One region of the Ensifer sp. NM-2 genome, then DNA from elsewhere that is predicted to be linked to it. Evidence: riboswitches for the same ligand, from Rfam matches in the RefSeq annotation. Region 1 holds a riboswitch; each other region holds the start of a gene.
What was found. A riboswitch is a leader RNA that binds a small molecule or an ion and turns the genes downstream of it on or off. The one in region 1 is predicted to bind cobalamin.
Positions count from the first base shown of each region.

Region 2: another riboswitch for cobalamin. It lies ahead of C6558_RS04090 (aromatic ring-hydroxylating dioxygenase subunit alpha); the one in region 1 lies ahead of bluB (5,6-dimethylbenzimidazole synthase).
Region 3: another riboswitch for cobalamin. It lies ahead of C6558_RS09485 (DUF1636 domain-containing protein); the one in region 1 lies ahead of bluB (5,6-dimethylbenzimidazole synthase).
Region 4: another riboswitch for cobalamin. It lies ahead of cobU (bifunctional adenosylcobinamide kinase/adenosylcobinamide-phosphate guanylyltransferase); the one in region 1 lies ahead of bluB (5,6-dimethylbenzimidazole synthase).

Region 1 is NZ_PVZR01000009.1:53,062-60,364, reverse strand. Features, by position in the region: gene C6558_RS18835 (quinone oxidoreductase) at 1-447, shown strand, start outside; gene C6558_RS18830 (LacI family DNA-binding transcriptional regulator) at 482-1,507, opposite strand; gene C6558_RS18825 (phytanoyl-CoA dioxygenase family protein) at 1,608-2,801, shown strand; gene C6558_RS18820 (SDR family oxidoreductase) at 2,893-3,714, shown strand; cobalamin riboswitch at 3,792-4,001, shown strand; gene bluB (5,6-dimethylbenzimidazole synthase) at 4,046-4,837, shown strand; gene C6558_RS18810 (DUF2865 domain-containing protein) at 4,746-5,816, opposite strand; gene C6558_RS18805 (acyl-homoserine-lactone synthase) at 6,004-6,648, opposite strand; gene C6558_RS18800 (LuxR family transcriptional regulator) at 6,803-7,303, opposite strand, start outside.
Region 2 is NZ_PVZR01000001.1:839,992-847,294, forward strand. Features, by position in the region: gene C6558_RS04075 (FAD-binding oxidoreductase) at 1-80, opposite strand, end outside; gene C6558_RS04080 (L-threonylcarbamoyladenylate synthase) at 233-1,207, opposite strand; gene C6558_RS04085 (DUF6656 family protein) at 1,294-1,893, opposite strand; cobalamin riboswitch at 2,210-2,412, shown strand; gene C6558_RS04090 (aromatic ring-hydroxylating dioxygenase subunit alpha) at 2,518-3,762, shown strand; gene C6558_RS04095 (hybrid-cluster NAD(P)-dependent oxidoreductase) at 3,764-4,858, shown strand; gene C6558_RS04100 (glycoside hydrolase family 25 protein) at 4,906-5,973, opposite strand; gene C6558_RS04105 (BA14K family protein) at 6,384-6,815, shown strand; gene C6558_RS04110 (transporter) at 6,879-7,303, opposite strand, start outside.
Region 3 is NZ_PVZR01000003.1:429,644-436,946, reverse strand. Features, by position in the region: gene C6558_RS09510 (mechanosensitive ion channel domain-containing protein) at 1-483, opposite strand, end outside; gene C6558_RS09505 (DUF924 family protein) at 620-1,180, opposite strand; gene C6558_RS09500 (iron ABC transporter permease) at 1,257-2,261, opposite strand; gene C6558_RS09495 (ABC transporter substrate-binding protein) at 2,337-3,290, opposite strand; gene C6558_RS09490 (ABC transporter ATP-binding protein) at 3,287-4,093, opposite strand; gene C6558_RS09485 (DUF1636 domain-containing protein) at 4,116-4,529, opposite strand; cobalamin riboswitch at 4,637-4,853, opposite strand; gene C6558_RS09480 (DUF1330 domain-containing protein) at 5,041-5,334, shown strand; partial or broken gene C6558_RS09475 (winged helix-turn-helix transcriptional regulator) at 5,624-6,098, opposite strand; gene C6558_RS09470 (oxidoreductase) at 6,188-7,003, shown strand; gene C6558_RS09465 (NADP-dependent oxidoreductase) at 7,062-7,303, shown strand, end outside.
Region 4 is NZ_PVZR01000009.1:217,602-224,904, reverse strand. Features, by position in the region: gene C6558_RS19625 (trans-aconitate 2-methyltransferase) at 1-280, shown strand, start outside; gene C6558_RS19620 (adenylate/guanylate cyclase domain-containing protein) at 306-2,534, opposite strand; cobalamin riboswitch at 2,844-3,250, shown strand; gene cobU (bifunctional adenosylcobinamide kinase/adenosylcobinamide-phosphate guanylyltransferase) at 3,388-3,912, shown strand; gene cobW (cobalamin biosynthesis protein CobW) at 3,916-4,980, shown strand; gene cobN (cobaltochelatase subunit CobN) at 5,052-7,303, shown strand, end outside.

The sequences.
Region 1 (7,303 bases):
CTGGAAAAGCAGGCCCTTGCCAAGGCCGCCGGTGCTGCCCATGCGCTCGGATATGACGAGGGCTGGCCGGACAAGGTGCGCACCTTGAGCGCCGGTGGGGTCAATGTCGCCTATGATTCGGTCGGCATAACCTTGCTCGACAGTCTCTCGGCGGTGCGCTCGCGCGGCACGCTGGTGACATTCGGCATGGCGGGTGGGCCGGCGCCGCTGGTCGATCCGCGCTATCTCATGGAAAATTCGAAAACCGTCGTTGGCGGCGATCTCTGGGATTTTCTGACAGACCGGCAGCAACGGCTAAGCCGGGCAGAGCGTCTGTTCCAGGCCCTGCGCGCTGGTATCATCGAACGTCCGCGCATCGAGACCTTCGCACTGTCGGACGGTGCGGCAGCCCATGCGCGGCTCGAAGACCGCAGCTTTTCCGGAAAGATCGTGCTTTTGCCGGAGTGAGAGACCGGCCCCGTGTCGTCGCGGGGCCCGCCTTTCAAATGATGGGCACGTTGTAGGGTGTAATCACCTCGACGGCCGACAGTCGGCTTCCGCCCAGCTTTTGCCCGGCGCCGCTCCGTCGTGCGAGAATAGCGCGAAAAGTCATGCGGGCGTCGCTGCGCAAGTCATGATGCAGGACGAAATGGATCCGGCGTTGGCGCAGCAGCGCCAGATTGTCCTGGTCGAGGTCATGAGCGATGAACAGGCTGCAGTCGCGGCCGAGGCGCTCGAAGGCGGCCAGCACGGCGCGGTTGCCGCCGCCGATCGAATAGGCGGCATTGATGTCGGCGTCTGTCGCAAGCGCTCTTGCTGCAAGAACACCGGTTTCGGCGTCCTTGCCGTAGCCTTCGCTGATCTCGACGATGCGGATCGCCGGATAGTGCTCGCGGAGCACCCGGCGAAAGCCGATTTCGCGTTCCTCCTCGCCACGAAAACGGCTGCTCGAAATCGTCACGAGCACGGTTGCTGCCTGCCCGGCGAACCGTTCGCCCACGAGATAGGCCGCCGTCTCGCCGGCCGCGCGGTTGTCGGCCCCGGCATAGGCGGTGCGCGCCGAGTTCGGCAGATCGGTGACAAGCGCGACGACCGCAATTCCCGCCTGTTCGAGGCGGGCGACGGCGCCAACGATTTCGGGCACATCAGGTGCCTTCAACACGACGCCGTCGGTCCCACGCAGGCGGACGCGGTCGAGCAGCTGCGCGATGTCGTGCGGCCGCATGATCTCGGCAAAATGGAACCGGCAGCGAAACGTGGTCGGCATGAAGGTCGGCGCCTCGGTTTCGAACGCCTGCCTGACCGCCTCGGTGAAGCGCTCCGGCGCCTCCATCACGATATCGATCGCGCGCTTCTGGCCTTGCATCTCCGATCCCGATTGCTGCTTCTCCAGCTCGCGGATGGCGGCTCGCACGCGGGCTGCCGTCTGCCGGCGCACGCCGGGACGTTCATTCAGGACGCGGTCGACGGTCGCGGTGCTGAGTCCCGCCTGAAAGGCGATATCCTTGACCAGAAACGGATGTGCCAACGACGAACTCTCCTGATGGTTTTTTGATGGATTCCTGCTCTATATCACGATCTCACGCCGCCTATAGTCGGGACATCGAAAGTTTCTGAGGAGGAACGAGATGAAGACCGACAACAGGGCGCGCCAGCGCCTCGACCGTGTGTGGCTGAGCGAGGATGCCTGCGACATCGAGGCGTTCCGTGCGGAGGTGGAGCGGCAGACGAACCTTGCTGATTATCCACACGCGCTCGCCTGCGAGAAAAATGTGCTGATCTATGACAGCGCCAGCCTGGTTGCCGCCTGCGCCACGACCGAGGGGCGCCGCGCTGCCCTGGCCGAAATCTGCGAGGTGCTGGCAACCGGGCCCGGGGTGGCGGTGTTCAAGCACGCCTATGCCGACACATCAGTCATCGATGCGGCCAGCGGCATCTTTGACGCCATCATCGACGAGCAACACCGCACCAACAGTGGCGGCGGCGACCACTTTGCCAAGCCCGGCGCTAACGACAGGATCTGGAATTCGCTCGAAAAACACTGCCTGAAAAGCCCTGAGAACTTTGCCGCCTATTACGCCAACGCCATCATCGCGCTCGTCAGCGAAGCCTGGCTTGGTCCGAACTACCAGCTGACGGCGCAGGTCAATCGCGTCAATCCCGGCGGCGCGTCGCAGGCGGCCCATCGCGACTATCATCTGGGATTCCAGACCTCTGATGTCATCGAGCAGTATCCTGTTCATGTGCACAGGCTGTCGCCGGTGCTGACGTTGCAAGGTGCCGTTGCCCATTGCGACATGCCGATCGAGAGCGGTCCAACGCTTTTCCTTCCCTATAGCCAGACCTACGTGCCCGGCTATCTCGCGTTGAAACGTCCGGAGTTCCGGGCCTATTTCGACCAGCATCACGTGCAGCTGCCGTTGGAAAAGGGCGATGTCGTCTTCTTCAACCCGGCTCTCTTCCATGCGGCCGGCAGCAATCATTCGACTGATATCAAGCGCGTCGCCAACCTGCTCCAGGTCTCCTCGGCCTTCGGGAGGGCGATGGAGACCGTCGATCGCGCCAGGATGAGTGCAGCCCTCTACCCGGCGCTGACCGCACTCGTGGCATCCGGCACGCTTTCGGCCGATGAGGCGGCCAATGCGATTGCGTCCTGTGCCGAGGGCTATTCCTTCCCGACCAATCTCGATCGCGATCCGCCGCTGGGCGGTCTCGCGCCGAAGACCCAGGCGCAACTGATGCATGAGGCGCTGGCAGGCAGGTGGAGCGATGCGGATTTCAGAAGCGCGCTTGGCGAGCAGGCACAGCGCAAGCTGAGCTGAACGGCAGAATCGATCTTTCCGGTCCCCGGCGTTCTGCGGCGGGGGCCGGTCGCCCTGTTTTCATCTCACTTTCAATTCTGGGAGGACTTTCATGACCGAGCAATATGGCCGTCTCGACGGCAAGATCGCCATCGTCACCGGCGGGACGCAGGGGCTGGGCGCAACGATCGCCAACCTGTTTGCGGAACGTGGGGCTAAAGGTGTCGTCATCTGTGGACGCAACGTTGCCAAGGGCGAAGCGAAGGCCGAGCAGATCCGCAAGGCAACCGGCGCGCAGGTACTTTATGTCGAGGCAGACCTCGAAAAGGTCGAGGACGCGCGCAAGGTCGTCAGCGCCTGCGACGCCACATTCGGGCGCGTCGATGCGCTGGTCAATGCGGCGGCGATCACCGATCGCGGCACCATCCTGGACACCAGCCCCGAACTGTTCGACCGGATGTTCGCTGTCAATGTGCGCGCACCGTTCTTCCTGATGCAGGAAGCGGTAAAGCTGATGCGGCGGGAGGGCACGCAGGGCACCATCGTCAATATTGGCTCGATGTCGGCGATGGCCGGTCAGCCGTTTATCGCCGCCTATTGCTCGTCGAAGGGGGCGCTGGAGACGCTGACCAAGAACACCTCCTATGCGCTGCTGCGCAACCGCATTCGCGTCAATGGCCTCAATATCGGCTGGATGGCGTCCGAAGGGGAAGACCGCATCCAGCGCGAATTTCATGGGGCGGCAGACGACTGGCTCGAAAAGGCGGCCGCCAGCCAACCCTTCGGTCGGCTTGTCGACCCCAAGGAAGTCGCGCGTGCCTGCGCCTATCTCTCGTCGGATGAGTCCGGCCTGATGACGGGGTCGGTCATCTGCTTCGACCAGTCGGTGTGGGGCGGCTATGACGGCTCGCCGCATCCGGTCGCGCCGCTCTGACATCTGACGCTGTCGCGAGGCCCTGTGGAGTGACCGGCAAGCGACGCCGGACTTGCTTGTCATTCCCTGTGGGCTGTGCCCTTATGACGCCGTCAGGTGCCCGCAACGCGGGAGAATCGGGAATCCGGTGTTATTCCGGAACGTGCCCAACGCTGTGACGGGGACGACTGCCTCTAGGGATTTTGAGCTTGCTCAAGATCTTGCCACTGGATCTTCATGTGATCTGGGAAGGTGAGGCGGCCGGTTGATCCGAAGTCAGAAGACCGGCCTGGCAAGATAGACCGATATCCGCGCGGACGGCGGAAGGTTGTGCATTGTTGGGGATCGAACGATGCTGACTGACGCTAATGGCGGCCTTGCGGCTGCAGAGGCCTTTTCATCCGACGAGCGCGAAGCCGTCTATCGAGCCATCGAAACGCGCCGGGACGTGCGGGATCAGTTCCTGGCCGAACCCTTGCCTGACGATGTGGTGATGCGCCTGCTCAATGCTGCGCACCGGGCGCCATCGGTGGGTTTCATGCAACCGTGGAATTTCGTCGTGGTCCGGCAGGCCGAAACCCGCGAGCGGGTATGGCAGGCCTTTTCCCGCGCCAACGACGAAGCGGCATTGATGTTCGATGGCGACCGCCAAGCGAAATACCGCTCCCTGAAGCTGGAGGGGATCCGCAAGGCACCCTTGAGCATCTGCGTCACCTGCGACCGCACGCGCGGTGGAGCGGTCGTTCTCGGGCGCACCCATAACCCGCAGATGGATCTCTATTCCACCGTCTGTGCCGTGCAGAACCTCTGGCTTGCGGCGCGCGCCGAAGGCGTTGGTGTCGGCTGGGTCAGTATCTTTCATGAAAATGAGATCAAGGCGATCCTCGGCATTCCCGATCATGTCGTGATCGTCGCCTGGCTTTGCCTCGGATATGTCGATCGCCTTTACCAGGAGCCGGAACTTGCGGTTAAGGGCTGGCGCCAGCGGCTGCCGCTGGAGGAGCTGGTGTTCGAGGAAGGCTGGGGAACCTGCCGAAAGGCAGACGCTGCGATCAGTTGCTCTGAACCGGCTGGTAGCCCGGACCCTTCGGATGGCGAAGGTCGATCGACGTTTCCTCCTGGGGAAGGAACGTCGGCCCGATGACCCGCACCTTGCTCTTGGCGGGATCGTAGGGGCGCTCCTCCGCAGCCGCCTTGGCGGTAGGGGCGGCCGCTTCCTTCTTGCCCTCGATGACGATGATCGACGATTCGCTGTTGCCAGTGTTGCCACTGGAAGCCTTGGGCGTCGTCGCGATCTTTGGAATCTGGCAACCGCAAATGCCCGGCTTGCCGACGCCGCGCGTCCGATAGGCAAAGGCGTTTGGCAGTTCTTTATAGGGGCGTCCCGTCGAGGCGGAGACCATCTGGTCGCTCTCCTCGGTCGCCAGGTCGTGGAAAAATAGTTCTGTTTCGGCACCCGGGCAGCGGGCGCGGCAGGCCTGCTCGTCGCGGGCGAAGTCCACAGGGCTTGCCTCGGACGAGATCGGGAAGAAGGCGCCATCGCAAGTGCGCACGCACATGGTGCGAAGCGTGCCGGAATAGACGCCGCTTTCCGGCGGGTAGGTGCCCATTTCGCCGTCCCGCAGCATTGGTCCGTAGCTTTCGTCCGGCGGCAGATCGCGCAGGATGTTGCGGTACGTTTCCGGCTCGTCCGGGTCGGCGGTCGCAAATTCCTCGCTGCCACCATAGCAACCGTTGATCTCGAGGGCGGCGAGGATGCGCCGGCGCGTATCGTCTCCATCGCCTGACATCAGCTGCTGGCGCTCCGATTTGAGGATGCGCAGATTGTCTTCCATCTCGGCGATCAGACTGTTGATGTCTGTGCAGATATCCGGGTCGCCGCCGTTGAAGACGACGACGCTGCCTGTGCCGCAGCCGGCGCGTCGGCGATCGTTGCGCGCCCGGCGCAATTCGATGTTCTGTCGGGAAATCGCGCTCGCATAATCGCGGGTATCGGCCGTAGTTTCGATGGCGGCGGGCAGTTCGGCGAGCCGAGTGTTCAGGCGGTCGCACACGCTGGAGGCCAGCGCCTGATCGGCAAGAACCAGAAGCAGCGGCAAGGTCGCCGCGGCTAGGGTTTTCATGTTCCGGAACACGGGCGAACGTCCATTCCTGCAACCGCACGGCGCCACCCTTGTTGTCCGGGTTCGGTCGCTGTCGGCACTTCCTGTTTCAGCCCTATCATAAGGCTTGTCGCCGCCGGTGCAACGACAAGCCTCGCATTGCGTTAACAGCTCCGTCCGGTGGGAGGAACGGAAGGAGCGTTAGAGATCAGGCGGCGCGTGCCGTCTCCAGCGACATCGGCCGTTCAAGAACCGTGCCTTCGATCGCCGCTACGGCCTTCATGGCGCTGAGCAGCGACGGCGTCACTTCCCAGGCGACCGCTACGGCATAGACCGAGCCGATCCGGTGCGGGTCAGCGATGCGCTCGCCGGGGCAACCCATGCGGCGGAACATCCGCTCGAGGAAGACATCGGTCACCGTGACGATATGGCTGATGCCGGAGGCCAGCCCGAGTTCGCCGACACCGCACATCAGTTCTGCGGCGGCGACGGTCACCTGGTTGGAGGCGCGGTCCTGAGAAATCTCCGGGTCGATGCAGAAGCGGCTCGATTCCCAGATCGAGGCGCTGCGGATCTCAGGGTTGTCGCCAAGCAGGATCGGGAACGTATCGTCCAGCATGTTGGGGCCGAGCGTCGGCAGCAATCTCAGCGATCCGCGCAGTTTTCCCGTCTCCGGCGAATAGGACAGAATATAGAGCGGATTCGACTTGTCGTAATTGTCGATCTCCCATTCCCCATCGGTCTGCACGTCCCATTTCAGGAAATCGTGGAAGACGCGCTTGCGCAGCTTGAACATCTCGTCGATGGACTGTGGGTGCTGTCCGCGTGTCCTGCCGTTGAGGATCCTGATCATCTTCTTCTCCATCCTTGTTTTGGGGGATGGCGTGATGCTGTCAGTCCTCAGGCAGGGGCGAAACTGTCACTACCGACAGTTCCGGAAACCGTTTTTTCCCACTAAATATAGACGGGTTTTCAGATGAGCGAAGGAGGAGCGTCTTGAGGGTGGGTCAAACCGTCGGGATCAGTGCATGGCGAACGGCCTGGGCCACGGCCTGCGTGTTGGAGACAACATTGAGCTTTCGGCGGGCATTGGTCATGAAGAAACGCACGGTGCGTTCGGAAATGCCGAGAATGGTGGCAATTTCCCAATAGCTCTTGCCGGCCGCCGACCAGGTGAGAACCTCGGTTTCGCGACCTGTGAGGCGCGTATCGCGCGTGTTCAGCCCCCCTGTCATGGCGGCGTTTTCAAGCATGCCGGCATGAAACAGGTTGGCGGCGAGCTGGAAGTCGCGCAAGTGGTTGCGCCGATAGATCGACCACTCCGCGGCCGACATATTGACGTTGATGGCCAGCAAGGCGGTGCGGCCGGCCGGCGAGGGCAGCGGCAGGGCGACGCCTTCACTGGAAAGGCCGATCTCTTCGGCCGTCTTGAACAATGGCTCGCATTCGGGAAAGCGGTGGCGCGCCGTCGTCCATTCGACAGGCCTGACGCCACCGAGCGCCAGCTT
Region 2 (7,303 bases), on a different contig from region 1:
GGGTTCGTCAAGGCATTGGCGCTGCCGACGATGTCGATGAAGGAGGCGATCAGTTCGGGAGAGGGGAGCGTCGTCGTCATGGCCCTGCCTTCGCAAATGCGCCCGACGGCGCTACTGCATAATTCCTTAAATCGGAATCGAATTAAGGACAAAATTATGCAGCGGGTTTAGAGCGTTACAGCGTCCTTTGCGCGTCATATTTGACGCACGGCGCTGTAAAAGTGCCTGTCGGTCAGTCTCTGGGGGCGGCAGCACGCTGCAGCCGGTCGAGGATCGCCTCTCCCAACCCTTCCGAAGGGATGGGGCCGAAGGCGATGGTTGCGGAGCCGCTGGCATCCGCCCTCTTCATATAGTCGAAAAGATTGGCAGCTGCCTCGCGCAGGCTGCCTGCCGGGCTGAGGTCGAGTACGATCGCGGCGTGCTCTTCGCCGGGGAGCGACGCATTGCCGAACCGGATCAGCGCTTCTCCCGGACGCACGTCGGCGGCGTCGAGCCGGACAGCTGCGCCCGGCGCGTAGTGCGAGGCGAGCATGCCCGGGGCCTCGATAGTCGCTCCGGCGCTCTGCGGCCTCGAGACGGTAAGGCCGGTCAGCCTTTCGATTTCGAAGACGTCGAGACCGCCCGGACGCAGCAGGCGCAGCGCGCCGTCCTCGACCTTGATGATCGTCGATTCAAGCCCGATCTCCGCAGAGCCGGCGTCGAGAATGAGCTTGAGGCGCGGCCCGAGATCGGCTTCCACATGGGCAGCGCTTGTGGGACTGATCTTGCCCGACGTATTGGCGCTCGGTGCGGCGAGCGGGCGGCCGAAGCGGGCAATCACCCGACGTGAAAAGCCATCAGGCATGCGGATGCCGAGCGTGTCGAGGCCGGCCGAGGCAAGCGCGTGCACGGTGCTTGTTGTGCGCTGGGGCAGGATCAACGTCAGCGGGCCGGGCCAGAACGCTTCGGCCAGGCGCCGCGACAACGAATCGAATGTCACATGGGCTTCAGCCATCGCCATGTCTGACACATGCGATATCAGTGGGTTGAAGCGTGGACGCCCCTTCATCTCATAAATACGGCTGATCGCATCGGGATTGGTGGCGTCCGCTGCCAGGCCGTAGACCGTCTCGGTCGGAATCGCGACGGGCTCGCCTTCGGCAAGCACCGCACAGGCACGCTCGATCGCCCGTTCCGGCTCGGTCCGTGTATCGATGATTTCGGCCATGTCGCTTCCGTTTCCCTTTCCGAGGCTTCCTTAAAGGAGCCACGGTGAAAACAGAACGATTTTCTTCAGGCAACCGGGTCTGCGCTTCAGAGGCTGCGAATGATGCGCTTCAATGCCTCGTCGCGCGCGCCGAGCATCAGCACGTTCTTGAGCGCGACTTTCGGGTCGTCGGTACGAAAGAGCAGCCCGTTGTCGCGAACGCTGCGATTGATGGTCATCTGCCCCTCTGGCGCATCGGGCTCGATGGCAACGGCGAAGTACATTCGGGAATAGCCGGTCTGGATGCGTTCGAAGAAGTGTTTCTCGTCGCCGAGGTCACAGAAGAAGTTGGCGAAATAGAACGACCAGGTGACGTCCTTGGACGGGGCGAGATGTGTTCTCGCCGCCGTGACATGGCAATAGCCGAGATGCGGCCGACCGGTGAGCGTGCGGTGGAAGATCATCTTGGGAAACTGGATCGAGGTATGGAAGCCGTTCATCCGCTTGTGCGTCGTTTCGCCGGCGGTCGTCAGCTTGTGGGCGGTGCGCTCGGCAACCTCGTCATAGCTCAGATAACGCCGCTCGCGCTGCGACCATTGACGCCTTTCTATGCGGCCGGTGCGCAGGAACTCGGTGTGGACCGCTGTCTTCGGAGCGATCGTTGGCAGCTTCTCGGCTGCGGCGTCGTAGTATTTGAGCTTTGCCATGAACTTCAATGCGCTGTTTGCCGGTTCGGCCGGTTTCTCCGTCAGGCGACGCTAATGCATTATGGTTAATGGAAGATTTCACTCGCGTCGGTGGGCCTTGCCCCGCGTCACGGGAAGACATGTCGCAAAATGGCGAAGGATCCGCGCTTTCTCGCAAGCCTTGCCGGAAAAAGCGACAATTGCTCAATCCTTGAGCTATCCTATTGTTTACAATGAAAAATGATCAATCACAGGGCGTTTGGTGCGCTTGATGTGCTGTGTCGTCTTTCTGGAATCGGATGTCGTTAATCGGCAGCTACGACGATGGCTTCCGCGATTAGATATGCCTACTCAAGGTGCTGTCTTTTAGGGAAGGCGGAGAATTGGGAAGCCGGTCAAAACCCGGCGCTGCCCCCGCAACGGTGGTGGAGCGAAAGCCACGGCACAAAGCCACTGGACGGTTCCGTCCGGGAAGGCGCCGGGCTGGTCCTTGCGGACGGCTCCTGAGCCCGGAAACCAGCCTTGACGCGAACAGACCGTAACGGGTTGCGGCGGGCAGCCGGATCGGAGCCGTCATCGCACAGGCAATGCGCCCGTGCGGGTTCCAGTCCTGCCTCTCCGAAACAAGGCGAACGAGGACAGGACATGGACATCAAGGGCGATATGCTCCGCAAGCTGAAGGGTCGACGCGACGGCTACAGCCTCGACCGGGCCTTCTACATCGACCCCGACTACTACAGGCAGGATCTCGAAAGCATCTGGTACAAGGACTGGTTGTTCATCGGCCACGACTGCGAGATCCCGCGTGCCGGTAACTATTTCACCGTCCAGGTCGGCGATTATCCTGTCATTATCGTTCGCGACCGACAGGGCACGATCCGCGCCCTGCACAATTCCTGCCGTCATCGCGGTTCTCGCGTCTGCGCGCAGCACAAGGGCTCTTCGGCCAAGCTCGTCTGTCCCTATCACCAATGGACCTATGAGCTCGACGGCGCGCTGCTCTTTGCCCGCCAGATGGGCGAGGATTTCGACAAGGCGGCCCACGGCCTGAAGCCGATCCACTGCGAGACCGTCGGCGGTTACATCTTCATCAACCTGTCCGAGCAGCCGATGGATTTCGGCCCGTTCCGCGACATGGTCGCGCCCTATCTTGCGCCGCACCGCCTGGGTGAAACCAAGGTCGCCTTCGAAAGCACGATCATCGAAAAGGGCAACTGGAAACTCGTCTGGGAAAACAACCGGGAGTGCTACCATTGTGCCGCCAACCACCCCGAACTTTGCCGCACCTATCCCGAAGCGCCGACGGCGACCGGTGTGCAGGGCGCCAAGGATGATCCCGTCATTGCCGCGCATTGGGCGAAATGCGAAGCAGCCGGACTGCCGAGCGAGTTCCGGATGTCCGAGACCGGCCAGTTCCGCTCGGCGCGCATGCCGTTGATCGACGACGCCGAGAGCTACACCATGTCCGGCGCCCGCGCCGTGCGGCGGCAACTGTCGGCAGACGTTAGCCAGAAGCATATCGGCACGCTCCTGCTCTTCCATTATCCCTCGACCTGGAACCATGTGCTGGCCGACCACGCCATCACCTTCCGCGTCCTGCCGCTCGGCCCGGAGCTGACGCAGGTGACGACCAAGTGGCTGGTCAACAAGGACGCGGTTGAAGGCGTCGACTACAATCTCGAGCAACTGACGCATGTCTGGACCGAGACCAACGATCAGGACCGCCAGATCGTCGAGGAGAACGCCTTTGGTATTCGCTCGCCGGCCTACCAGTCAGGCCCCTATTCGCCCGAACACGAAGGCGGCGTGATGCAGTTCGTCGAGTGGTATTGCAAGTTCATGGAACAGCGCCTGCAGGGCGAGGCTGCTCCGCTTTCCCGGGTCGCCTGACATGCAGATGGCATCCTCGTTCCATCATTTCGACGAGCTTCATGTCTGGATCGACAGGCAGAACATGCTCGAATGCACATCGGCCGTGATCGAGACCGCCGATGTGATGACCTTTACCTTCCGGGCGGAAAAGCCGGCCTGGTTCCGCTATCTGCCTGGGCAGTTCGTCACGCTCGAGCTGCCGGTCGCCGACGAGCCGGTCATGCGCACCTACACGCTGTCGTCGACGCCCTCCCGGCCGTTGTCGATCGCCGTCACCGTCAAGGCGCAAGCCGATAGCATCGGCACGCGCTGGATGTTCGATCACCTGAAGCCCGGCATGCGGCTGAAGGCGTTCGGTCCGCTCGGCGATTTCAGCTTCGTGCGCCATCCCGGCGAAAAATATCTCTTCATATCGGCAGGCTCCGGCGTCACGCCGATGATGTCGATGACGCGCTGGATGGCGGACTACGTTCCCGAGACCGACGTCACCTTCATTTCCTGCGCCCGCCGGCCAGACGACCTTCTGTTCCGCTCGGAACTGGAAGTGCTGGCGCGCCAGATGTCCGGGCTAAACCTCGGCTTCGTGGTCGAGGGGCATGAGTCAAGGCACGGATGGCACGGGCTGCGCGGCCGCATCGACGGCGCCAAGCTGCCGCTGCTTGCACCCGACTTCATGGAGCGCACAGTGTTTTGCTGCGGTCCGGAGCCGTTCATGCGCGGCGTGCGCGAGTTGCTGAAGGCGGCCGGTTTCGACATGAGCCGCTATCACGAGGAAAGCTTCCAGCCGGCGGCAGCACCGGCAGCCGAGGAGATAGCAGTCAGGGCAGGGGCGGCAGCCGACGCCGAAGCGCAAGGCGCCAAGGTGGTCTTCACCATGAGCGGCAAGGAGATCGAGGCCAAGCCCGGCCAGACGATCCTGCAGGCGGCGCGGGCCAACGGCGTCAGGATCGGTGCGGCCTGTGAAGGCGGCATCTGCGGTACGTGCCGGGTGATGAAAGTCGCCGGCGAGGTCGAGATGAACCACAACGGAGGTATTCTCGACGACGAAATCGATGAGGGCTACATCCTCGCCTGCTGCTCGCGGCCGCTTGGAGATGTACAGATCGAAGCCTGACAATGCTTGATGGTCGCGGGGAGCGTGTTCTTTCCGCGACCGACCCGTCAGCGGCTGGCCGCGGCCGCCAGCCGCACGGCGCGGTCGTGCCGACCGAAATCGATCGACCCGGTCGCCATCATGTCGACGCCTTCGCCGGCGGCGCTGGCAGCTTCGGCGCGGCTGATAAGCAACGGCTGGCTTTCGATTTTCGCCGTCGCCTGGGCAGCGCTGGCGGCGCCGACCCCGTCGTCGGCTCTGGCAATGAGAACGAGCGGCAGTGCCTTTTCCGGCAACAGGGCGCCGCCGGCCCAGATCGGTCGCAAGGTGGCGCTGCTCATAGCCGCGACATTGACGTCGATGTCGTCAAGTGTACCGGGCACACGATAGGGACAGCGGCGTTTGCCGCAATTGATCCCTGACGAGAATTGCCACAGCGCATAGCTGTCCCAGTTGCCGATCGGAAACACATTGCGGATATCCGGCTTGTAGCGGGCATACCACAGGGGTAGTCGCGACAGCAGTCGGTGCTTCGCGCGGTTGGCCGCGATGTATTTGGCCGTGACATGATTGGTGTAGAGCATCGGGTAGCGGCCGGTGCGGGTCTTGATATGTCCGGCAAAGATCGCCGCGTCTTCGAGCGACATGAATTTGTCCGGGTCGATGCCTTCGAGATCGAGCACCATCAACTCGTCGTCGCGCGGGCTCGCATAATCGAGAAAATGGTTGGCCTGATCGACCGGGTTGCCGGGGCGGGCAAGATGATAGGCGCCCCACAGCAGCCCATGGGAGCGGGCGATCATCCGCCGTGTCTGGTAGAGCTCGCGGCTGACGGCGTATTTGCGCCACATCGTCTTGCAGTGGGCGACAGTGTCGCCGCCATGATCGCCGGTGCAGGAGAAGCTTTCCGGCAGGCCGTCGGAGGCCTTGGCGATGAAGCCGGAGATACGCTTGTCGGAAAGCATTGTCTCCCAGTCGATGCTGTTCATTTCATAAGCGTCGACGATGATGGCGTTGGACTTCGACTTCCAGGGCTCCAGTTCGCCGGCGCGTGCGTTCACCGCCGCGAAAGCCAGACCCAGGAGGGTCGCGAGGCGCAGAATCATCCGTAAGGTGGAGATATACCGCTTTGCCATTCAGTGAGATTGCCGACTCTACAGTTAATTGATCGTAAATCCCAGTCCCCGAGCCGACTGTGCTTGAGACGGTGGCGAATGTATAGAGACTTATGGCTGTATATCAGAGGGTGCTTCTATTGCTGTCGCTGTCCCTTGTCGGTCCGATATCTGCAGCTCCATGTGTACTGTCACAGGCGTGAAGCCAGTCTCTTTCGCCGTCCGTCGAGGCGGCAGGCGAGTCAACTTTGTATGCCGGAACATGGAACAAAACCCGTCACTTAGACGTTAGCCGGCGACCGTTTTCGATCGGACCGTAATCAGGATACGTATCGACACGCGGCTGAAATCGCGCAAACTGGCGGTTGTGAAGGTGGCTCGCTGGCGTCGGAAGCGGCGCAAGTGCTCGTATGGAGAGTTATATGAGAACAATGACAGGCAAGTGGTTCGCCGCAGCGATTGCTGCCGCGGTCTTGATGACTTCGGCTGTGCCGTCCCAGGCTTTCATGCCGGCTCCGCTGCGTGTTGAACGGCAGAGTGATGCCACCGAGGTCCAGTATCACCGCCCCGGCTACGAACGGCGCGGCGGATATTATTATTACAATGGCTATCGCGGCTATAACTATCGCCGTCCGGGCTATCGTTATTATAATGGCTGGTGGTACCCGATGGCGGCCTTCGGCGCCGGCGTGATCATCGGCGGAGCCGTTGCCCAGCCGCCGCGCTACACGCGGCCTGCGCCTGCCTATGGCAGCCGCCATGTGCAATGGTGCTACGACCGCTACCGCTCCTACCGGGCCTACGACAACACCTACCAGCCCTACGGCGCGGCGCGCCGGCAGTGCTACTCGCCCAATAGCTAAGAGGGCAAGGAAGAGACAGCAAAAAGGCCGGGCATTGTCCGGCCTTTTCTGATGCCGGCAAGGTCAGAGAATGCCGATCCGCCTGAGGATCCACCACGCAAGGCCCATGGAAAGCGCGATGAACAGCGCGGCATACAGCGTGCCGCTGCCATCGGCGAAGGGAAGGGCGCCGGTGTTCATGCCGAAGAAACCGGTGACCAGCGTCGGCGGCAATAGGAAGGCTGTCATCAGCGACAGAATATAGAGGTGCCGGTTGGTTTCGGAGGAAATCTTGCTGTCGATCTCTTCGTGCAGCAATCGGGCGCGCTCCTGGAGTGCGAAGACGTCGCGATCCACGGCCTCGAGCCGATCGTAGAGGCGCTCGGTGACGTCGATGAAACCGGGCGGCACCTCGTCTTCGTCCGACGCGCCGGCGCGGCGAAGGAGAGCAAGGATCGTGCGCAGGTGCCGGTGAAGGCGAACCACGGTGCGGCGCAATGGCGCCAGGC
Region 3 (7,303 bases), on a different contig from region 1:
GTCCAGCCGCGGACGCGTGGCGATCGAGGTCGAGATGATCTGCTTGGCGACGGCATCGACCTGCACCTTGAGCTCGGCAAGCGCAATGTCGTCGTCACTGGCCTTGGCAATGAGGTCCCTCAGCCGCGCCAGTTCCTTGCCGGCGTGAGCCAGTTGCTCCGCCGTCTGGCTCTGGCCGGCTTCGGCAGCAACGGCTGCGTCGGTCGGCTGCGCTGGCGTCGCGGCGTTTTGCGCCGGTTGGGCAGCACCCGCTGCAGGCTGCTGCACGTTCGCTGCCGGCTGCGCCTTGCCGTCGGCGGCCGGTTGTGTGTTCTGGGCAGGCTGCGCGCCGCCCTCGGCAGGCACTGCCGGAGCTTGAGCGGGCTTCTCGCCGGGTTGCGTCGTCGTCTGCACCGGTTGGGCGTTTTGCGCCACGACAGTGCCGGCACCGGCCAGCGACAGCAGGCAGACAGAAACAGCGAACAACTTTGCCACGAAATGCAATTTCAAAACCCTCGGAAGCCCAGACCTCGCCCGGATGCGGAATCGCCCCGGCAGCCGTCACAATGCGGTTTGAATACGAAAGACGGCGGAAAGATGCAAAGACACGGTAAACATGCCTTCACAGCCCGTAAAACTGTCAGAATCCTGCGCCCGGCTGCGCCAGATAGGTCAGTTCCGCCGCCGTCGACGTCCGACCGACGAAGGCGTTGCGGTGCGGGAAGCGACCATAGGTCTCGATCACCTCCCGGTGCCGGATTGCATAATCGATATACATGGGATCGCCGAGCTCGGTGAAAAGCTTCACCGCCATCGTCTGATCCGTCAGGTTCTCCGAGTGCTCGAACGGCATGTAGAAGAACGCCCGCCACTCCGGCCGGACCGCCATGTCGGCGCCGGCGCCGACGGCGAGCTTGGCTTCCCGGAGCGCCAGGCCGTCGGTCGCAAAGGCAAGCGGCGTCCCCCGATACATGTTGCGCGGCAACTGATCGAGAAGCACGATTGCCGCCAGCCGGTTTTCCGGCGTCGCCCGCCAGATGTCGCCGATCTCCCTGGCAAGGGCGAGGTGCGACGCCTGGAAGCGCAGGAAGCAATGTTCGTCCAGCTCGCGCGACGGCTTGAACCAGTGGTCGAGCGACAGTTCCTCGAACCAGAATTTCAGCACTTCATCCGGGGTGCAGGCCTCAGCTTGATGGGTCATTCGCTCCTCATGTCATGCCGTGGGGACGGTCGACCTATCAGATAGGCGGCAATCGCACCGTGTCCATGCCGCTGGCTTACGCGCGACGCTTCAAAATGGCAATAAAAGCCATGCCGCCGACAAGCCCGGTGATGACGCCGATCGGCATATCCTCGGGCGCCATGACGACGCGGGAAAAGAGGTCCGCCCAGATCAGCACCAGCGCCCCGACGAAGGCCGAAAGCGGGATGACCCGGACATTGTCGCTGCCGGCAAACAGCCGCACGAAATGCGGCACCATCAGGCCGACAAAGCCGATCGCGCCGGAAAAAGCGACCATGACCCCGGTCAGAAGTGCGGTGACGACGAAGAGGACGAGGCGGAACCGGCGAACGGGAATGCCGAGCGTCGTTGCCGTCTCGTCGCCCATGGCAAGCGCATTGATCTCGCGCGCCCTCAGCACGAGGTAGCCGAGGCAGGCTGTCAGCACCACCGCGGGATAGACAAGATGCGGCCATTGCGCGAGCCCGAGACCGCCGAGCATCCAGAAAATCACCGTATGCACCGCCCTTGGATCCCCGAGGAAAATCATCAGGTTGCCGACAGACGTCAAGGTGAAGGCAACGGCCACGCCTGATAGCACCAGCCGGTCGGCATTGGTGCCGAGCACCCTTGTCACGAGCGCAACAAGTGCGGTCGCAGCCAGCGCGCCGGCAAAGGCAAACAGCGGCACCGTGGCAAGGCCGAGAATGAGTCCGGTGTGCAGTAGCGCGATGATCGCGCCGAGCGCGCCGCCGGAGGACACACCGAGCAGATGCGGATCGGCAAGCGGATTGCGGGTAACCGCCTGCAGCACGGCGCCGGTCAAGGCCAGCCCGGCTCCAACCAGCCCGGCAAGCACGACACGCGGCAGGCGCACGTCCCAGACAATGCTTTCGCGCCCCGCCGACCAGACGACGTCGACGCTGCCGGGCGACAGCTTCGAGGCGATGATCGACCAGACGGTCGAGACCGGGATGGGCGCTGAACCCCATGAGACGGCGGCAGTGATCGTCAGGCACAGCAACAGCAGCGCCGCGAGAATGGCGGTCGTGGTTTTCACAGTCCGTCCCTGGTCAATTATTGGAATGGAAAGGCGGGAGCATGCGAAACGGCATGCTCCCGCAGGCCGCCTCGGTTACATCGCCTGCCCGTGAAAGGCCCTGGCAAGGCGCGCAATGGCATCGATGTTGCGTGGACCCGGTGTCGCCTCGACATAATCGAGCACGACGAAGCGGTCATTCCTGACGGCATCGATGTTCTTGAAGGCGGGGTTGCTCTTCATGAAGGCGATCTTCTGCTCGGCGGTGACCTCGCCATAGTTGACGATCACCACCACCTCAGGGTTCTTGTCGATCACCGGCTCCCAGGAAATCTCGGTCCAGCTCTTCTCGATGTCGTCCATGACGTTGACGCCGCCCGCCGCCTCGATCATTGCCGTCGGGATACCGAACCGGCCTGACGTGAACGGCTTCTCCTCGCCGGAATCATAGACGAAGACGCGGGTCGGGCGTTCGATGCCGCCGGTGTCTGCAGTGATCTTGTCGAGATCGCGGCGATAACCGTCGACCAGCGCCTGCGCCCGATCCTCGACGCCGAAGATGCGGCCGAGATTGAGGATATCGACGAACATGTCGTCCATGACAGGCTTGCCCTTGGCCATGACGTGAATGCAGGATTCGGTCAGCTCATAGACGTTGATCTTGAAGGGTTCGAGCGTTTCCGGCGTCACCTCGCCCCCGACCTTCATGCCGTAGTTCCAGCCGGCGAAGTAGAAGTCGGCGTCGGCATTGAGCAGCACTTCCTTGGTCGGATATTTTTCCGAAAGCTCCGGCAGCGCCTTGACGCCTTCGCGCAGCTTTTCGTCCAGCGTCTTCCAGCCGGATACGCCGGTATAGCCGACCATGCGGTCCTGCAATTTCAGAGCCAGCATCATTTCAGTGAGGTTGACGTCGTTGGAAACGGCGCGCTTCGGTGCTGAATCGAAGGTCACCTCGCGGTTGCAGCTCTTGACGGTCACGGGATAGGCGAGCGCCGGCGTTGCCGCCAGAACCAGCAGGGCAAAGGCGGAATGGGCAATGAAGGTCTTCATGAAATCAGTTCCTGTCGAGCAAGTGAAAAGGAAAAGCGTGCGCCGCTCGAAACGGCATTGTTGTGGGCAGTGGCGGTGACGCCGAAGGCGGCGGAAAGCGCTTGTGGGTTGAGCACGTCTTCGGGCGGGCCGAAGGCCGTCATGCGTCCCTCCGTCAGGATCGCCACATCGGTCGCGAACTCGGCTGCCAGGTTGATGTCGTGCAGCGTGGTGACGATCGTCAGCTGCAGCGTCTGCAACAACTCGAGAATTTCGAGCTGGTGGCGGATATCGAGATGGTTTGTCGGCTCGTCGAGAATGATGATGCGCGGCTGCTGGGCAAGCGCCCGGGCGATCAGCACCCGCTGCTTCTCGCCGCCCGAAAGCGTCGCGAATTGCCGCCCGGCAAGGTGGGTGAGATCGAGATGCTCGAGCGCGTGCGCAACCGTCTCGCGGTCCCTCGCGGTCCAGCCGCTCATGCCCTCACGCCGGGGGATGCGGCCCATCATCACCACGTCGCGCACGCTGAAGGGAAAGTCGCTCGGCATTTCCTGCAGCACGACGGCAATGATCTTTGCCGCCTCGCGCGCCGTCATCGCCCAGATGTCGACGCCATCGACCTCGATTGCGCCCGCTATCGGCTGGGCCGAGCGATAGAGGCAGCGCAGCAGCGAGGTCTTGCCGGCACCGTTCGGCCCGAGAATGGCAAGCCGGCTGCCGGGCGCAATGGCAAAGTCGATCTCGCGGACCAGCCGCAGGTCCGGGCGCGGTCCCCAATCCAGGGCGTGGACCCGAAGCCCGGCCCCTGTCGCGGTGCAGCTCATCGGCTCGTCCCTCCCCGCGCCATCATTGGAAATGCCAGCCGATGTCTTCGGAGACCAGCATCGCTGCCGGGATGCGCGCCAGCGTCTTGCCGTTGAGCCCGCGCGGCCTCTCGGCCGCCCGCGTCATGCCATCGCCCCTTCCGGCATAGGTGGTCGCGAACGAGACGAGATCATCGATATCCTCCTCGGGCGAGATATCGCCAAAGAGGTAGGTCGCCTTGCCGGTTGCCTGGAAAGCGATGGTGCAAGGCCTGGTACACGCGGCCATGCAGACCGTCCCAGTAATGGAGAAATCCCGGTCGAGCGGCTCGCCGAGCGCGGCAATACTGCGGTTCAGCCGCTGGATCAGATCCGCTCCCGGACGGCATGGGCCGCCGGTGAAACGGCAATCGGTGCAGACCGTTATCGTGTGCTGTCGGGAAACCGGATTGGCCATGTCTCTTCTCCTCCGGATTGGTCCGGAGAGAATGTGGCAACGCGGCATGATGACGGATGACCGTCGCGCAAAAACCAGTTCTTTTCCATCGGAACACCCCGTCCGTTGTGGTTGATCGGTTCGATGGCAGGTCTCCTGGCTCGCGGGTCGCGGCGCATCCACGTCTTCCCGGCTGATCGCCAGTGACATGGTGTGAATGCGCTTTCCGCTCACAGTTGCGGGGGCAGCCACGGTTTCGGCCCCATTTGGGTCGTCCGCTCCGTGTTCCCTTTTCAGCCGCTTCCGCATTGTCGCGGTTGCAGCACCATCAAAGCCTTCGTCGCACACTTCGGCGGAGGTGACAACCGCCGCGACAGCACGGCCTTGGCCTATCAACATGTCGCATTTTTTCATGCGCATTTGTTATGTGATAACATAACATTATTCAACACAAAAATATGTTGACCAACTCGCCCGCACCGACCAACGGGCGTATCCTTCGATGGCGCCTGTGTGGAAAAGGAGATCTGCCATGGCCGCCTATCTGATTGCGGATGTCGAGGTCACCGATGCCGCGGCCTTTGAAGAATACATACGGGAAGTGCCGGCAACGGAGGCGCGCTATGGTGGCCGATATTTGGGGCGCGGTGGCGCTACCCGGGTGCTCGAGGGAGACTGGGAGCCGCACCGGCTCGTCATTGTCGAGTTCCCGGACATGCACTCCTTGCTCGAGTGGTACAACTCGCCGGCGTATCAACGCCTCAAGGCGATCCGAGAGCGCTGCGCCAAGACGCGGATCATGACGCTGGAAGGCGTTGCCACCTAAGCAGTCGGGCCGTCATTGTTCCAGCAGCTTCCGACGTTTACCGCAAAGGTGCGGCATTGGCATATCAACATGCGGCATATTTTCATATTCATCTGTTATGTAATATCATAATACAACACAAGCTAACGAATGATGCCTGCGACGCACATTGGCAGAGCACTTCTCACGCCATCAGGACGATCGATCGCGACTGTCAACCGGACCTATTAATCTGGCATCAGCGTTTGCCGGCGACGGTCATAAGACATTGCTCGACCAACGGACCGGCAACTCTGTGCTGGAAGCGATTTCAAGAGGCGTTGTCAGGCGATACTTCATCTGCCTGGGGTGCCTCATTCCGGTGCGGCGATACGAATGGGACGTGTCCCGACTGGAGCGCCGGTCGCCCGGTCGATGGTGACGGGATCGATCTCCGTTCCGGTCTCGGCGTCGAAGAACCGGGTTACCTCGCCCCCGCCGCGATGCTTGCGTCCCCACGCGCCGATGGCAAACAGAACCGGCAGGAAGTCTTGGCCAGCTTCGGTCAGGACATATTCGTCTCGTGGCGGACGATCGGAATAGCGGCGTTTCTCCAGCAGCCCCTCCTCCGTCAGCGCTGAAAGCCGCCCCGTCAGCATCGTCGGCGCGATACCAAGACTTTTGCGGAAATCATCGAAGCGGGTCAGGCCCGCATGGGCATCTCGCATGATCAGCATGCTCCAGGCATCCCCCACAAGCGCAAGGCTCCTGGCGATCAGGCATGGCTGGCTCGACAGATTTCTCATGTTAGTATCTTTTTGATAGTGACTAACTACTAATTTAATAGTAACTGAATGTTCAGCGATATTCCATGATAAAATGAAAGCACAAGCCGATGAGCAAGACAGAACGCGGCATTGCCCTGGTCACGGGCGCTTCCTCAGGCATTGGGTTGGTGACAGCACGAGCGCTGCGGCACGATGGCTACCGTGTCTTCGGTACCAGCCGAAAGCCGATGCCCGATACCCCGGACGGGATCACGATGCTGATCTGCGATGTAACCGATGACGCATCGGTGCAGACAACCGTCGACGAGGTTCTAAGTCGCGCAGGACGGATTGATCTTCTTGTCAACAATGCCGGGATCGGACTGCTCGGCGGCGCTGAGGAATCCACGACGAAACAGGCGAAAGCCGTCTTCGACGTAAACGTGTTCGGCATCATACGCATGACAAATGCGGTGCTGCCCACGATGAGACGGCAGCATCGAGGACGGATCGTCAACCTCAGCTCCATACTCGGGCTGATCCCCGCCCCCTACAATGCGCTCTACGCATCGACCAAACATGCCATCGAAGGCTATTCGGAGTCTCTTGACCACGAAGTGCGAACGCAAGGCATCCGCATCGTGCTTGTCGAGCCCGGCGTAACCCGCACATCCTTCGAAGAGAACATCACGCGACCGGACCGCCCGCTTGCCGTTTACGACACGGTTCGCGCCGACGCGGAGAGGCTGATGCGCGACATCGTCGCGAAGGGCGATGCACCCGAGGTGGTCGCCGAAGCCGTCGTAAGGGCCGCCAATGCGGCATCGCCCAAACGACGCTACACCGCCGGAAAAGCTGCAGGACAAGTCCGTTTCATGCGTCGCTTCCTGCCCGAGTCCATCGTCGACAAGAACCTTCGGAAGTTCAGCAGACTTCCCGATTGAGCTGTCGCCGCCGCACTGCTGGCGCTGCCGGCTCACCATAGAAACGAAAGTTAGTCTGATGAAATCATTCCTGATCGATCGCTATCTGAAAGGCGGCGCTCTCCGGCTCGGCGAAGGCCCACAGCCGGAGTTGCGTGAGAACGATGTCATGGTTGAGATTCATGCCGCCGGCGTGAACCCCTTGGACAATAAGATCAGGGACGGAGAGTTCAAGGTCATCCTTCCCTACCGCCTTCCACTGGTGCTGGGCAACGATGTAGCGGGCGTGGTGGTCAGGGTCGGGGCCAATGTCCGGCGATT
Region 4 (7,303 bases), 160 kb from region 1:
CGCCGCGTTTCACTTCCTGACCGGTGCGGCAGAGCGCGCGGCCTATGTCGAACGTCTTTGTGCTGCCGTGAAGCCTTCCGGACACGCCATCATCGCCACCTTTGCGCCGGATGGGCCGAACCGCTGCAGCGGTTTGCCGGTGATGCGCTACGACCCGGCGGCGCTTGCCGAAGTAATCGGGCCGTCCTTCCGGCTGGTCGAAGCGATCAGGCACCAGCATAAGACGCCATGGAATTCAGTGCAGGCTTTTCAGTTCAGCGCGCTGCAGCGGGTACGGTAGCGGTAGCATGGGCGAGCGCAAGGGGCTAGCGGACCTGCGAGAACGTGAACGCCCTGTCGCCGTGGTACCATATGAATTCGTTTTCCTTGCCGCTAAGTCCTCCGGGATTTCGCAGCACCATTCCGCAGAGGTTCGTTGTCTTGAGCCACAGGAAGCAAACCTCGTCCCTGTCAAACTTGACCTCGACATCGGTCATGCGACCAGCGCCGATGGAAGCCCAGCCTCCTGTCAGAGTGGCCACGCCCCCGGTTGAAATGACAGCCTCATGTTCCTCGCCCGAGTCCAGCATGCGTCCATGCAGCCGATGCCCCAGGAATAGTGAGCGGGCTTCGTCGGCTTCCAGTCTGTTCCTGCCTACGAAGTCGGCGTTCATCAAGGTCTCAGGCACGCCGGCCAGGCGCAGTCCCCGGTAGAAGAGCTCGCTATCCGCCAGCTTTGCCAGATCCATGGGCGGGCTGGTCGAGATGGTGGCGGCAGTGCCACCGCGTGCGAGGCGAAGCGCGTTGAAACGAGTGATCGCTGCCTGCGCTTCCGTGTTCCGGCCGAGGTGCGCGTAAGCGGAGGCGAGAAGAAGGAAAGAACCGTCATCCTGAGGATTGAGTTCGATGCTGCGCTTCACCGCAGCCACCGACGCCTCGAAATCCTCCAGGCTGAACTGCGTCAGTCCAAGAACGTAAATGAAGAAGGACGGAGAGTGCGGATCGAGGCGCATGGCCGTACGGATATAGGGCAGGGCCTCCGCTGGGCGGCCGGCGGAGGTCAGCACGAAGGCCGTCAGCGCGTAGCTCCAGGAATCGCCGGGTTCGAGCGCGATCGCTTCCTTGAGTTCGGCGAGCGCATCGGCATGCTGCCAGGCCGCTTCGGACAGGAGAGCGGCCGCCTGATAGGCGAGCGCTGTTTTGTGTTTCTGCGCGGTCCTTAGAAATTGTAGCGCCTTGGCTCTAGCTTCGATCCGCGAGATATCAAGCCGATAATGCCAACGCCACAGGTAGACGCGCGCGTAGACCATGGCGGCGGCGGCATAGGCTCGTCCATAGGCAGGATCGAGCGCAATCGCCTGCTCGAAAAAAGGCACTGCCTTTGCAAAATCTTCGGGGGTCGTGCGCCGGTGATGCTCCCAGCCGCGCAGGAACGCATCGAAGGCCGCCGGGACCGTCGTTTCCTTGCGTCCGAAGGCCATCTGCTCGTCAGGATTCAACCGAAGCGCAAGCGCGTCGGCAATGCCGCGCATCACTTCGTCCTGCAGCGCAAAGACATCGGAAAGTGAACCGTCGAACTTGCCGGCCCAAACGTGGCCGCCGCTGAGAGAATCTATGAGCTGAACATTGATCCGTAGCTGTTCTCCGGCACGCTGCACACTGCCTTCGAGGACGTATCGGACACCGAGTTCCTTGGACACCTGCCTGGGTGTCACCGCCCTGCCCTTGTAGGTGAAGGTCGAGTTACGCGCGATAACGAACAAGCCGGATACCTGAGCCAGCTCGGTGACAAGGCCATCGGTCATGCCATCGGCGAAATACTCCTGCCTGGGATCGTCGCTCACGTTGGCAAACGGAAGCACCGCGATCGACGGCTTGTCCGGCGCGGTCAGATTCGGTGGTTGTATCTGGACCGTTTCCACAGGCGACTCCCAGGGCCGCCACCAGGCCACGCCGGCAGCAGCGCCGAGCACGACAGCAGACGTAACGAGTGCCGCCCAGCGCTTCGCGTGGCGCCCAGCGACCTTTACGCTGCCGGGGCGGGCTTCGTTCAGCCCCAGCCGGTAAGTCCGCACCGGCTTTTCGATATGCTTCAGGCGTTGTTCGCCGAGAAAGACGAAGCCGACATCGAGGTGCTTCTCGACCTGGTCGTAGGCGGTGCCGGAGATGATGATCCCACCCGGTTCGGCGAGGCTCTGCAGGCGCTCGGCAATGATCACTCCATCGCCGTGAATGTCGTCGCCTTCAACGATGACGTCGCCAAGATTGATGCCGATGCGGAATTCCAGTCGACCCTGATCGGAGCCGCGGCTTTCGGATTTCGCGCGCTGAACCTCCACCGCACAACGGACCGCCTCGACGACACTCTGGAACTCGACCAATAACCCGTCGCCCATGGTCTTGATCAACCGCCCGCGATGTGCGGCAATCCTTTGTTCGAACAGGCCGTGCAGATCGGCCTGAAAGCGGGCACACGTACCCTCTTCGTCGGCTTGGGTGAGCAGTCCATAGCCGGAAACGTCGGCAATCATCACGGCGGTGAGCCTGCGTTCCATCTGCCTTCCGGATAATCGAAACGACTTTCGGCTACTCTATCGCAATATCTGACGTTGCTAAAATAAAGTTCAGTTGCCGTGGAGCGTCCGCTCCGACGTCGACTACAGCGCCGCGCGTCTTACTGGACGCGCAAAGGTCGCTGTAACACTTTGAATTGCTGCATGTTTTTATCCTTAGGTCGAATACCATCTAAGGATAAAAACATGCAGGAGTGGCCTTTGCGGCCTGCTGCCGGCAAATTGTCGCGCGCCGCATCTCGACGGGTGGCGTGTCGCACGCGTCGATTGACTTTGCGGCGCCCGCTTCCTAATCATCTGACGTTGGATGGTTTCCCCGGATCGTGGCGATGCGGGGGAATAATTGGGAATGTGACGGATGGACCCAAATCGGGCATCCTTATCGCAGCCGACCCCGCGACTGTAGAACGGTCAGGGTTCGCCATCGGGCTGATAGCCGGCTTCCTTTCGATTGCATGGGGCAATCGAAGGCGGTTTGGAATTCAGCCGGAAAAGCCACTGGCGTGGCTTCGTGATCAGCCGGGTTGGACGCCTCTTCTTCTACGAATCGTCCGCCTTTCACGAAACCAGAAAACGCCGGGAAGGTGAGGCGGGCCGTTCGGGCCCAAGCATCGGTCTTCGCGTGATCACGCGGGGCGCGATGTGGTGGGCTCGTGACGCCGTGAGCCAGGAGACCTGCCGTCCGACAGGGGCATTCCGCCCGAAGGGAAGCCCGCTTCCCACGCCATCACGGAGGTTGTCTTGGCTCATCGATCGTTTCCCGAACGCGCCGTCGGCGCGGTGAAATCCTGTTGCCGCTCGAATTCGCGACCAAGCGCGTGAGGCTGCAACGCACATGAGCATTTCCCATGCCGGGCCGGTTCTGGTCCTCGGCGGTGCCCGTTCCGGCAAATCCAGCTTTTCCGAAAGGCTCGTCGAAGCCTCCGGGCTCGGCATGCACTATGTCGCGACCGGCCGTGCCTGGGACGACGAGATGCGCGAGCGCATCGACCATCACCGGGCAAGGCGCGGCGAAGGCTGGACGACGCATGAAGAGCCGCTCGACCTCGTTTCGCTGCTGACGCGCATCGATGACGAGAACCGCGTGGTGCTCGTCGACTGCCTGACGCTGTGGGTCACCAACCTGATGATGGAAGGGCGCGACATGGCGGCAGAGTTCGCGGCCCTTGCCGCTTTCCTGCCGGAGGCGCGGGCGCGCCTCATCCTTGTTTCCAACGAAGTCGGCCTCGGCATCGTGCCCGAGAACCGCATGGTCCGCGATTTCCGCGACCATGCCGGCCGGCTTCACCAGATCGTTGCGGAGAAATCCGCGGAAGTTTACTTTGTCGCGGCCGGATTGCCGCTGAAAATGAAGGGTTGATCCATGACCACTGCCAGAGCCAACCAGGGCAAGATCCCGGCGACCGTCATCACCGGCTTCCTCGGTGCCGGCAAGACGACGATGATCCGCAATCTGCTGCAGAACGCCGATGGCAAGCGCATTGCGCTCATCATCAACGAGTTCGGCGATCTCGGCGTCGACGGCGACGTGCTGAAGGGCTGCGGCGCAGAAGCCTGCTCGGAAGACGATATCATTGAGCTTACCAATGGCTGCATCTGCTGCACGGTTGCCGATGATTTCATCCCGACCATGACCAAGCTGCTCGAGCGCGAAAATCGTCCTGACCATATCATCATTGAAACCTCGGGCCTCGCTTTGCCGCAGCCGCTGATCGCCGCCTTCAACTGGCCTGATATCCGCAGCGAAGTCACCGTCGATGGCGTCGTCACCGTGGTCGACAGTGCCGCCGTTGCCGCCGGCCGTTTTGCCGACGACCATGACAAGGTCGATGCGTTGCGTGTCGAGGACGACAATCTCGACCACGAAAGCCCGATCGAGGAACTGTTCGAGGACCAGTTGACCGCCGCCGACCTGATCGTGCTCAACAAGACCGATCTGATCGACGCCTCCGGCCTCAAGGCCGTGCGCGACGAGGTCGCTTCGCGCACTAACCGCAAGCCAACAATGATCGAGGCGAAGAACGGCGAAGTTGCCGCTGCCATCCTGCTCGGCCTCGGCGTCGGCACGGAAAGCGATATCGCCAACCGCAAGTCTCACCACGAGATGGAACATGAGGCCGGCGAGGAGCACTCTCATGACGAGTTCGACAGCTTCGTCGTCGAGCTCGGCGCGATTGCCGATCCGGCAGGTTTCATCGATCGCCTCAAGGGCGTGATATCAGAGCATGACGTGCTGCGCCTCAAGGGCTTTGCCGACGTGCCCGGCAAGCCGATGCGCCTGCTGATCCAGGCCGTTGGCGCCCGCATCGACCAGTATTACGACCGTGCCTGGGCGGCTGGCGAGAAGCGCGGTACGCGCCTCGTCGTCATCGGCCTGCACGACATGGACGAAGCTGCGGTGCGCGCCGCCATCACCGCACTCGCCTAACTCCTTGAAGCAACGCAATTCCAGGAAAGCCATTTCACGCTTTTCCTGGAATTGCTCGAACGGACAGAAACATGCATCTGCTTCTCGCCCAGAAAGGAACGATCGCCGACGGCAACGAGGCGATCGACCTGGGGCAAACGCCGGCCGACGTGCTTTTCCTGTCGGCCGCCGACACCGAGCTTTCGTCGATCGCGGCGGCCCATGGCCGGCGCGACGGGGAGCTGAGCCTGCGCATCGCCAGCCTGATGAACCTGATGCACCCGATGTCGGTCGACACCTATGTCGAGCGCACGGCAAGGCATGCAAAACTCATCGTGGTCAGGCCGCTCGGTGGCGCCAGCTATTTCCGTTATGTGCTGGAAGCATTGCATGCCGCCGCCGTCACCCACCGCTTCCAGATCGCGGTGCTGCCCGGCGACGACAAGCCCGATCCCGGCCTCGAGCCGTTTTCGACCGTTGAGGCCGACGACCGCCAGCGCCTCTGGGCCTATTTCACCGAGGGCGGCGCTGACAATGCCGGCCTGTTCCTCGACTACGCCGAGGCGTTGATCTCAGACGCGGAAAAGCCGCAGCCGGCAAAACCGCTGCTCAAGGCCGGCATCTGGTGGCCGGGCGCGGGCGTCATCGGCGTCAGCGAATGGAAGGCACGTGTCCAAGAGCGGATGGTCGCGGGGGAGGGATTCGAACCCCCGGCAGTCGGGATCTGCTTTTATCGCGCCCTGGTCCAGAGCGGCGAGACCCGGCCGGTCGAAGCGCTGATCGAGGCGCTTGCCGCCGAAGGCATGCGCGTGTTGCCGCTGTTTGTCTCCAGCCTCAAGGATGCCGTTTCGGTCGGCACGCTGCAATCGATTTTTTCCGAGGCGGCACCCGACGTGGTGATGAACGCCACCGGCTTTGCCGTTTCCTCGCCCGGTGCCGACAGGCAGCCGACCGTGTTGGAATCAACCGGCGCGCCGGTGCTGCAGGTGATCTTCTCCGGATCGTCGCGCGCGCAATGGCAGGCCTCGCCGCAGGGGCTGATGGCGCGCGATCTCGCCATGAACGTTGCCTTGCCGGAGGTCGATGGCCGCATTCTGGCGCGCGCCGTCTCCTTCAAGGCGGCCTCGATCTACGATCCCAAGGTCGAAGCCAACATCGTCGGGCACGAACCGCTTTCCGACCGGGTCCGCTTTGCCGCCAGGCTTGCGGTCAATTGGGCAAAACTGCGCCGCGCCCGTCCGGCCGAACGGCGGATCGCCATCATCATGGCCAATTACCCCAATCGCGATGGCCGACTCGGCAATGGCGTCGGGCTCGATACGCCGGCGGGCACGGTTGAAGTGCTGCGCGCCATGGCGAGCGAAGGTTATCCCGTCGCCGGCGTGCCTGAGGATGGCGATGCACTGATCGGCTACCTGATGGCTGGGCCGACCAACGCGGCGAGCCGCGATCGCGAGATCCGCGAAGTTCTTTCGTTCAGCGATTACAATACGTTCTTCGATTCGCTTCCGAAACAGATTCAGGATGAGGTCAGCGATCGCTGGGGTGCGCCGGAAACCGACCCGTTCTTCCTCGATGGCGCCTTCGCGCTGCCGCTTGCCCGCTTCGGCGAGATTGTCGTCGGCATCCAGCCGGCGCGCGGCTACAACATCGATCCGAAGGAAAGCTACCATTCGCCGGATCTGGTGCCGCCGCACGGATATCTCGCCTTCTACGCTTTCCTGCGCAACCAGTTCGGCGCGCAGGCCATTGTGCATATGGGCAAGCACGGCAATCTGGAATGGCTGCCCGGCAAGGCCTTAGCGCTGTCGGAGACCTGTTATCCCGAGGCGATCTTTGGGCCGCTACCGCATGTCTACCCCTTCATCGTCAACGATCCCGGCGAGGGCACGCAAGCCAAGCGCCGCACCAGCGCCGTCATCATCGACCATTTGACGCCGCCGCTGACGAGGGCGGAATCCTATGGGCCGCTGAAGGATCTCGAAGCGCTGGTCGACGAATATTACGACGCGGCCGGCGGCGATCCGCGCCGGCTCAGGCTGCTCAGCCGGCAGATCCTCGACCTCGTGCGTGACATCGGCCTCGACCACGATGCCGGTATCGACAAGGGCGACAGCGACGACAAGGCGCTGGAGAAGCTCGACGCCTATCTCTGCGACCTCAAGGAAATGCAGATCCGCGATGGCCTGCACATTTTTGGCGTTGCACCGGAGGGGCGGTTGCTGACCGACCTGACCGTGGCGCTGGCGCGGGTGCCGCGCAGCCTTGGCGAAGGCGCCGACCAGAGCCTGCAGCGGGCGATGGCCGCGGATGCCGGGCTCGGCTTCGATCCGCTCGATTGCGT